2 regions of the Gottfriedia sp. OAE603 genome follow, and region 2 is predicted to be linked to the other one. Evidence: predicted binding sites of a transcription regulator. Region 2 holds the regulator's gene; the other holds the start of a gene.

Region 1 (4,333 bases), 810 kb from region 2:
ATTGAAAGTAAAAAGCACTTTCATTGGGATTCGTCTTACGCTTGTCGGAGCTGAGCAGTCGCCTCCACTTTTCTTGTTACCCTTTATGTCCTCCTACTAGCTTACTTCTAGCAAGTGCGGTGCCGCCTTCTGCGTAGGAAACTGCCCATAGAAGTGCATTGGAGCCGTATTTTTTTCTTACTGCATCCATCACGTAGCCTAGATTTCGTTTTTGGGGCTTTTTCTGATCAAATAAATTTAGTTGCATCAATTCATCACTGACAATATTAGACAGAGTAATAAGTACTTGTCGCACAGTTTTTCCTTCGTAATATTGATCGAAAAGTCTCATACAAACTTCATACAAGTCCGATGTGATATTTGTTGGTTCATCCATCGTAAATGCATGAGAGAAGCCTCCTCCAAACTCCTCGCGACTATATCCGATTCCTAGTGTAATTGTTCTGCCTGCCTTTTTAGCATTGCGCGTACGTCGCGCTACTTCTTCACACATTTCACGAATAACAAATTTAATTTCTTCTACTTTTGTATAGTCTCTCATCAATATTTGGCTTTTTCCAAAACTAATCTGACCATTCATAATTGGCGCACCAAGCTCAGAGAGATCCACTCCCCATGCATGATGATATAGTTGGTTTCCCATCACACCAAACTTTTTTTCAAGCAGGTGAAGTGGGTATTTCGCTAGCTGTCCTACTGTAAAAATGCCCATTGAATTAAGGGTGCGTTCAATTTTTCGACCAATCCCCCACATCTCACTAAGCGGACTAACCTCCCATAGTTTTTTTTCTACATCTTCATATGTCCACTCTGCAATGCCTTTCTTTTTCCCTTCTAAGTCAAGACAGAGCTTTGACATTAACATATTAGGGCCAATCCCAATTGAACATGGTAATTTAAAACGAGCTAAAATGTCAGCTTGAATTTTTTCAGCAATTTCCCATGCGTCGCCCCATAATTTCTTCACGCCATCAACCTTTAAAAAACATTCGTCAACACTATATACATGTAAATCCTCTAATGGCACATATTCATTTAATAACTTCACAATGTTTGTTGATATTTCCAAATACTTTGCCATTGATGGATTAACAATTTTAATCCGCGGATCTTTTGGAATTTCAAACACTCGTGAACCTGTTTTAATACCAAACTCTTTTTTTAATTGCGGTGAAGCTGCTAATACAATACTTCCTTCTCTTTCAACATCTCCAACAACTGCTAAGTAACATGTTAATGGATCTAATTCGAGCATGACCGCAGAACAACTTGCATAAAAGCTTTTCATATCGATGCATAATATACGATGATGTGGTAACTCTTCATAACAAACGCTCATACATATCACTCCCAATTCTTCCAAAAAATAGCAGAACTCATGTTCTTATTTTTATTATAAACATATATTAAACGAATATACGTTCTATTTCAATTAATTTTTTCTCTATGAAGTAATGAAAAATTTGGATATACTTAAACTAACTCGGGGGGAAGGAACGATGTAAGTGGATGGACAGTTTGTAAAGCTAATGATAAAGCGAGCATTAACACAATATGGGGGAGAACATGAAGAGTGGATTACAAATGATATGCTAGATGAACTGTACAAACAAATTTTAGCCGAGCAAGAAAAAAGCGAACGTTCGTTACATGAATTAGTACAAGATATTGTTTACGAATACGTAACAAATTATGCCTAACATCTAGCTTAAAAATAGAAAAACCCGAGATAGAACAATTCGTTCCTCTCGGGTTTATTAGTATGTAAATGATACTTCGCTTGTGATTCCTTCATCTTCATGAAAATGAATGATAATTTCCATTGAGTGAGAAGAAAATCGATGTACTTCATCAAGAAAAAAACCGATGGCATCTGACATTTGTTGTTCACCGTAATTGAAGCTCCGGTTATACATTTTCACTAGACAACTTACACCTTCGCCTTCATTGAACAAAAATTCAATTTGCACTTCTTCAGGGTGAATTCGTTCTAAATCAGCAACAAATACACAAATTGCATTTGCCACGTCTTGTTCATTTAGATAGATTTTCATCAGTCACCTCAGTTCATTAATAATGATCTCTGTTTCCTCTTCGAAAGATTTTTTTAACAAACCAAATAATGGCAACGATAATTAAAATATCAATTAAAAGACTAAAAAATGAAAATCCAAATTGTTGTCCACCATAATAACCACCAAATGGATGCATCATCGAACCAAATAGCGATCCAATTCCAAAAGCACCAGCATATCCTAAAAAGTTCCTACCCGTACTTCTAGGGGTACGGTAATTAGATCTAGGAGCAGTTGGACGATAGCTTCTATTTGAGCGATAAGATCTTCTTGCTGCATATTGCATCGATGATTGCTTACTAGAGAAACTCGTTTTTGTAGAAACCTTCACAGTTTGCTGATTGTGAAAATGAGTGTTTGCATTAACTGGAACTGAAAAAGTTAAAATCAGAACCATAGTAAACGCAATATACCAAAGATTTGTTTTCTTCAAATTATGCCCCTTCTTTCATTATCAACATCCTTTTTAGTATGGATATTTTCAATAAAAAAATGTAAGAAAGAAGAAACTAGAGCCACTTTATACTCTGTTTTGTAAACAGTTGGTCAGCTAGAAGATGAGAAAAATACCCGACTGTCCCTGCCAACCAAAGGCCATCAATTTGTAGGTCTTTTTGAATAAAAAAACAAATACCACTCCAAATCGCTAAAAAGTAAAGTGAATGGGTTGGACCACGGTGCTTTAACCTTGAAGAGATAGCAATAAAGAGCCCAAGTGCAATGATTGACCAATTTCCATAAAAAGCAAACCAACCTATAAATGATATTAATAAGCCAGTCAACATTAAAATCGTTTTTAAATTCCGTAGCCAACTAATACAAAACAAAAATAGAACTAATATTCCTACACCATATATCCATGATCCAGAATAAATCAACTTCCCCGTTTTCATGATGATAAATAAAGAAACTGCTAAAAATAAAAAGCTAAATAAAATCTTAAGCGGTGTAGAAACTTTCTTCGTTAATGAACCATTATGATGATCTAAATCTGGAGCCAAACTACTGATTGCACCAACAATAAGTGGAACGGTCATTGCATCATTGTTTGTTGCATACATTGTTACTCCTGTTGCGAATAATCCTACAATTACATGACTTTTTCCATCCAATATTACATACCTTCCTTGTCTTAACAAATATAAATGTTCATATAACTCATTATAGTCGGACAAGAATAGAATGCCTATTACTATATAAGAAAAAGTTGGAAATTACTTGATTCTTAAAAGTCCCTTATATTCATTGACGATTGAACTTTTTTCTGACAAAATGAAGGAAACTAAGATGTTATCATAAAATACTTTCACAGTTTGCGTTGGGGGAAAATATGCAAGAAAAAGAAATGAGTGTCATTGATCATTTAGATGAACTTCGAAGTCGAATAATAAAAGTAATTGTTTCATTCGTTTTATTTTTAGGAATTGGATTATATTTTACAAAAGATATTTTTCATTTTCTAGTAAGAGGCCTGAATGAAAAGCTATTGGCATTAGGTCCTAGTGATGTCCTTTGGATTTATTTTATGATTGGAGGCGTATTCGCTATAGCGTGTAGCATTCCAGTCATTGCATACCAATTATGGGCATTCGTCAAACCTGCATTACATATAAAAGAACAAAAAACAACAATGCTATACATACCTGCACTGTTTATTTTATTCATTTGTGGCATGGCCTTTGGATATTACTTTATCTTTCCAAATGTTTTAGCATTTTTAACAGAAATAGGTTCTGAACTCGTAACTGTTACTTTTACAGCAGAGCGATATTTTAGCTTTTTATTTAATTTAGTGATACCATTTGCATTTTTCTTCGATTTACCGGTTATTATTCTCTTTTTAACAAGTATCGGAATCATAACACCAGCATTTTTACGTAAATCACGAAGATTTGCATACTTTATTTTAATTATTATCGGGACAACAATCTCACCCCCTGATTTTGTATCAGACATGATGACAAGCATCCCTTTACTAATTATTTATGAATGTAGTATCATCGTCTCTACTTTTGCATATAGAAGACGTATGAAACGTGAGCAATTAGTACAAGATGAGCAATAAAAAAATGGACAGCATTGTAAGATGCTTGTCCATTTTTTTTATACTAACCTTTTAAAAGATTTGAGACGAATACAACGTAACGACTAAACCAGAGAAACTATACATTAGCGAAGCTTTAATTGCTAACTTTCTTTTAAAATCTTTATGTAATTCATTTAATTCTAAGCCCACAGCACGTAACCACTGATATTGT
Region 2 (4,333 bases):
AAGCTTGCTTTGTTAAAAGGGTTTCTTCTTTACCTAGTGGCTCACCGTGAGATTTAGATTTACCCGATTTATTAGGAGAACCATAACCGATCGTCGTTTTTACTTCAATTAAAGTTGGACGAGATAATTCTTGCTGTGCTTTTTGAACAGCAGCGTTAATTTCATCTAAATTATTTCCATCTTCTACACGAATAACTTGCCAACCATATGCTTTATAACGATCTTCAACACTTTCAGAGAAAGAGCGATTTAACTCACCATCTAAAGAAATATCGTTTGAATCGTAAAGAACGACTAATCTTCCTAATCCTAAGTGACCAGCTAATGAAGCTGCTTCAGCTGAAACGCCTTCCATTAAATCTCCATCACCACAAATTGAATATGTAAAATGATCTACAACATTTAAATCTTCTTTATTATATGTACCAGCTAAATGACGTTCTGCTAATGCAATACCAACTGCCATTGAAATACCTTGTCCTAGTGGTCCAGTTGTTGCTTCTACTCCATGTGTATGTCCAAATTCTGGATGACCTGGCGTGTTACTACCCCACTGACGGAAGTTTTTAATATCTTCTATAGAAACTTCATATCCTGATAAATGAAGCATGCTATAAAGTAACATTGAACCATGACCTGCTGATAACACAAATCGGTCTCTGTTAAACCATTTTGCATTTTTTGGATTGTGATTCATAAACTTTGCAAATAATGCATATGCCATTGGTGCTGCACCCATAGGCATTCCAGGGTGACCTGAGTTTGATTTTTCGATCGCATCAATTGATAAAGTACGAATCGTATTAATTGCTAATTGTTCAATATTATTAGACATAAATTTCGCTCCTTTAGCTTATTCATAAATATTATCATATAGTTTCGTATGATTTATTACAATAACTATCACTTAGTTTTAACAATTTTTAGAAATTCTTGTCATAAAATAGAAAAAAAGCAGAAATAAATATTTCCGCTTAGTGTAAATTTCTTTTTCGAATTGCTTTTGCAATTTTTAACTTTGCAGGTGTAATATCGTTACCTTTCTCGTCTACTATTTTAATAGAAGTTAATTCATCTACCATACGAGAACGAAAATCAGCTAAATATTCTTTTCTTAATTTTTCTTGCTCTATTTTTTCATCCGGAGTTAATCCTTCAGCTTTAGACTTTTTTGATAATTCATTGATCCTATTTAAAGTTTTAGGTGAAACCATCTTACCTTCTCCTCTCACTTGAATGATTCAATTATTTCAATTCAATTATCATATCTTACATTAAAATTGCTTAGCTTTCAATCTTTGAAATTTCACCAATGTACTCATTATATCTTCTATTAACCGTTGCTTTAGAAACATCATAGCCAAATCCTCTTAAAGTAGCTGCAATTTCCTCAAATGTTAGATTATTTTGACGCAAACGAACGATTTCAGTAATTGGCAATTCTTTCTTCTCTCGTCCCCCACCATTTATGCTACCCTCTAGGTTTCTTTCGGGTTTATAACCATTTTCAACAGCTTTTCTCATACCTCGTTTTATTTTCATATTATGTATTTTTCTTTGATATTCTTCTACAATACTTAAAATCTCAAGCACCATTTCATCACTTTCACTTAATTGAAATTCACCATTTTGAGATGATGTAAAAAGCTTGATCCCCTCTTTTTTTAAGAAGTGCAAAATGGCTATTCTAGCATGTCCACGGCCAAGACGAGTTTCATCTTGAATTAATAAAGCTTCTACTTTATTTTCTTTAATGGATTCAAATAATTCTATTAAACCATCTCTTTCAACAACATAACCGCTTGCTTGTTCGCTTATTGTTTTAAGAATACACATTCCCATCCGCTCACTTAGTTCAGACAGCTCAACTATTTGTCTTTGCAGTGATGTTTCTTGTGAATCCTTAGCTGTACTTACTCTTGCATAGATAATTGCATTCATTAGTTGATACCCCCATACGAACATGAAAACTACTTTCCGAAAAAAACGAACTAACGTTTGTATATATTATCCTATCATGATATAATTAAAAAAATAAAGAGGAACGTATTATCTACTTTACAGGTTAGGGGGAAATTTACGTGAATAAGTTATCTAAAAGACAAGCTGAAATTCTAGCGTATATTAAAGATGAAGTAAAAGTTAAAGGTTATCCGCCTTCAGTTCGAGAAATTGCTGAAGCTGTTGGACTAGCTTCTAGTTCTACTGTTCATGGACATTTAGAAAGATTAGAACAAAAGGGATTTATTCGCCGAGACCCAACTAAGCCACGTGCTATTGAAATTCTTGGAGATAGTAGCCCTGTTGTAAATGAAGCTCAAGCTGTTTACAGTGAAATATATAGCGACATAATGAATATTCCTGTAATTGGGAAAGTTACTGCCGGTATCCCTATTACTGCAGTTGAGAATGTTGAAGAGTATTTTCCTTTACCAACTAGTGTTGCACCTGCAAATGAACAAGTCTTTATGCTTCGAGTTGAAGGTGACAGTATGATGAATGCAGGAATTTTAAATGGTGATCTAGTAATTGTTAAAAAACAGTTTACTGCTGAAAATGGAGAAATTGTTGTAGCTATGACAGAAGATAGCGAGGCAACTGTTAAACGCTTCTATAAAGAAAGTGATCATTTCAGACTACAACCAGAAAACGACGCTCTACTACCTATCTTACTAAAACAAGTATCTATTTTAGGTAAAGTTATTGGCGTATACCGTACATATCATTAATTAATTTGGAGGCAATGACATAATCTGTGATTGCCTCTTTATTATCTTTACATATCTCACATAGATACGAATTTATCATACTAAGGGGTTAATTATGAGTAAGTTTGAATGGAGAAAACATTTAAAAGAAATTTATCTACCTAAAAATTATCCTGAGGTTATTGATCTACCAGCAATGAAATATTTCACAATTAATGGAACAGGTAATCCCAATTCTGAACAGTTCACAAAGTGTATTGAAGCTTTATATTCATTGTCTTATGCCGTAAGAATGATGCCAAAAAAAGGAATTATGCCTGATGGTTATTATGAATATACTGTATTTCCATTGGAAGGATTCTGGGATTTAGATGAAAAAGGAAGAAAATTGGATTATTTAAATAAAGACCATCTCGTCTACAAATTAATGATCAGACAACCTGATTTTGTAACACAAGAAGTTTTTGAGATTGCCGTTAATAGTGTTAAAGAAAAAAAGTCCCAACTTGAGATAGATAAAGTAGGTTTTGAAACAATAACAGAAGGTCTATGTGTCCAAGCTATGCATAATGGAAGTTATGATCTTGAACCGGCTACTTTTGCTTTAATGGAACAATTTTGTTCTCAAAACAACTTAGAAAGACTTGAAAAAACACATAAAGAAATCTATATTTCAGACGCTCGAAAAACACCTTCAGAAAAACTAAAAACAGTTTTAAGGTTTAACGTAAAGAATCTTTAAACTTAATCAAAAAAAATAAGAGCTTGGTAATCCAGGCTCTTTGTTTTAATTGTCAATTTTTTAAATTTAACTTTTAACTCCCCTAATACTCCTTTTTTGATGCATTTTTTTCTAAATCTTCACGGAAAGCTACAGCTAAATAATTATCAATGATATTTCTTGTAATTGGAGATTGAAACACCTGACTATTATATGCACCATCTTTATATTCAATTATATCAATCGTTTTTTCTATATTCTCATTCGTAATTTCATCATAATACTTAACAAGTACTTCAATTAATGGTTCATCAATTTTAATTTCCAACTCTCTATTGAAAAATACTACTTTTGTATACGCAAGTTCATCAATCATTATATCTAACTCACCATTAGCTGCTTCTATTTCTTTCTTTAAGGACTCTTTCAAATCAGTAAAATATGATTCGAATTTATTACAAAGTTTATGATAAGCATGATTCTCTGATACTGTCTCTTTATAAATTTCTTTTGTTTTTAAAATGAATTCCTTTTTAAAATCCATAACCTAGCCCTCTCCTCCCCAAATATGATTGGAGTTTTTATACATTCTATTCATTTCACATAGATTAATAGAATAAAAGCAATAAAAGTTTTCTAAAACTTTCATTTATTTATTCATCTTATTGTTTCAAATAATAGGAGTTTTGACATGTTTAGAAGAATTATTAAAAGGAATACATTCATTTCAATAATAAGTGAAGGGATCTTAGTGATGACTGTTCTTTATGAAACGAAACGATTAATGCTACGAATATTTGAAGATGAACATCTTGAATCAACGAAATCCTTTTGGGGTGATGAAGATGTTATGGCCCTTTGCAGTGGTGCTACGACTGAGGAATTATTATCCCAAATCATACTC

The links. The regulator LexA, encoded in region 2, represses DNA repair genes until DNA is damaged. The targets are predictions, from matches to a motif close to CGAACATATGTTCG.
Region 1: ABID96_RS12750 (Y-family DNA polymerase) is a predicted target of LexA. The motif match lies at 1,412-1,425, and genes of this name have one in related genera.

What each region holds. Positions count from the first base shown of each region.
Region 1 is NZ_JBEUNN010000001.1:2,513,102-2,517,434, forward strand. Features, by position in the region: gene ABID96_RS12750 (Y-family DNA polymerase) at 77-1,339, opposite strand; gene ABID96_RS12755 (YqzH family protein) at 1,506-1,700, shown strand; gene ABID96_RS12760 (DUF2653 family protein) at 1,758-2,054, opposite strand; gene ABID96_RS12765 (hypothetical protein) at 2,071-2,508, opposite strand; gene ABID96_RS12770 (metal-dependent hydrolase) at 2,585-3,187, opposite strand; gene tatC (twin-arginine translocase subunit TatC) at 3,406-4,140, shown strand; gene ABID96_RS12780 (hypothetical protein) at 4,192-4,333, opposite strand, start outside.
Region 2 is NZ_JBEUNN010000001.1:1,701,357-1,705,689, reverse strand. Features, by position in the region: gene tkt (transketolase) at 1-835, opposite strand, end outside; gene ABID96_RS08445 (DUF896 domain-containing protein) at 975-1,214, opposite strand; gene ABID96_RS08440 (YneB family resolvase-like protein) at 1,285-1,941, opposite strand; gene lexA (transcriptional repressor LexA) at 2,082-2,729, shown strand; gene ABID96_RS08430 (GyrI-like domain-containing protein) at 2,824-3,450, shown strand; gene ABID96_RS08425 (hypothetical protein) at 3,533-3,973, opposite strand; gene ABID96_RS08420 (GNAT family N-acetyltransferase) at 4,121-4,333, shown strand, end outside.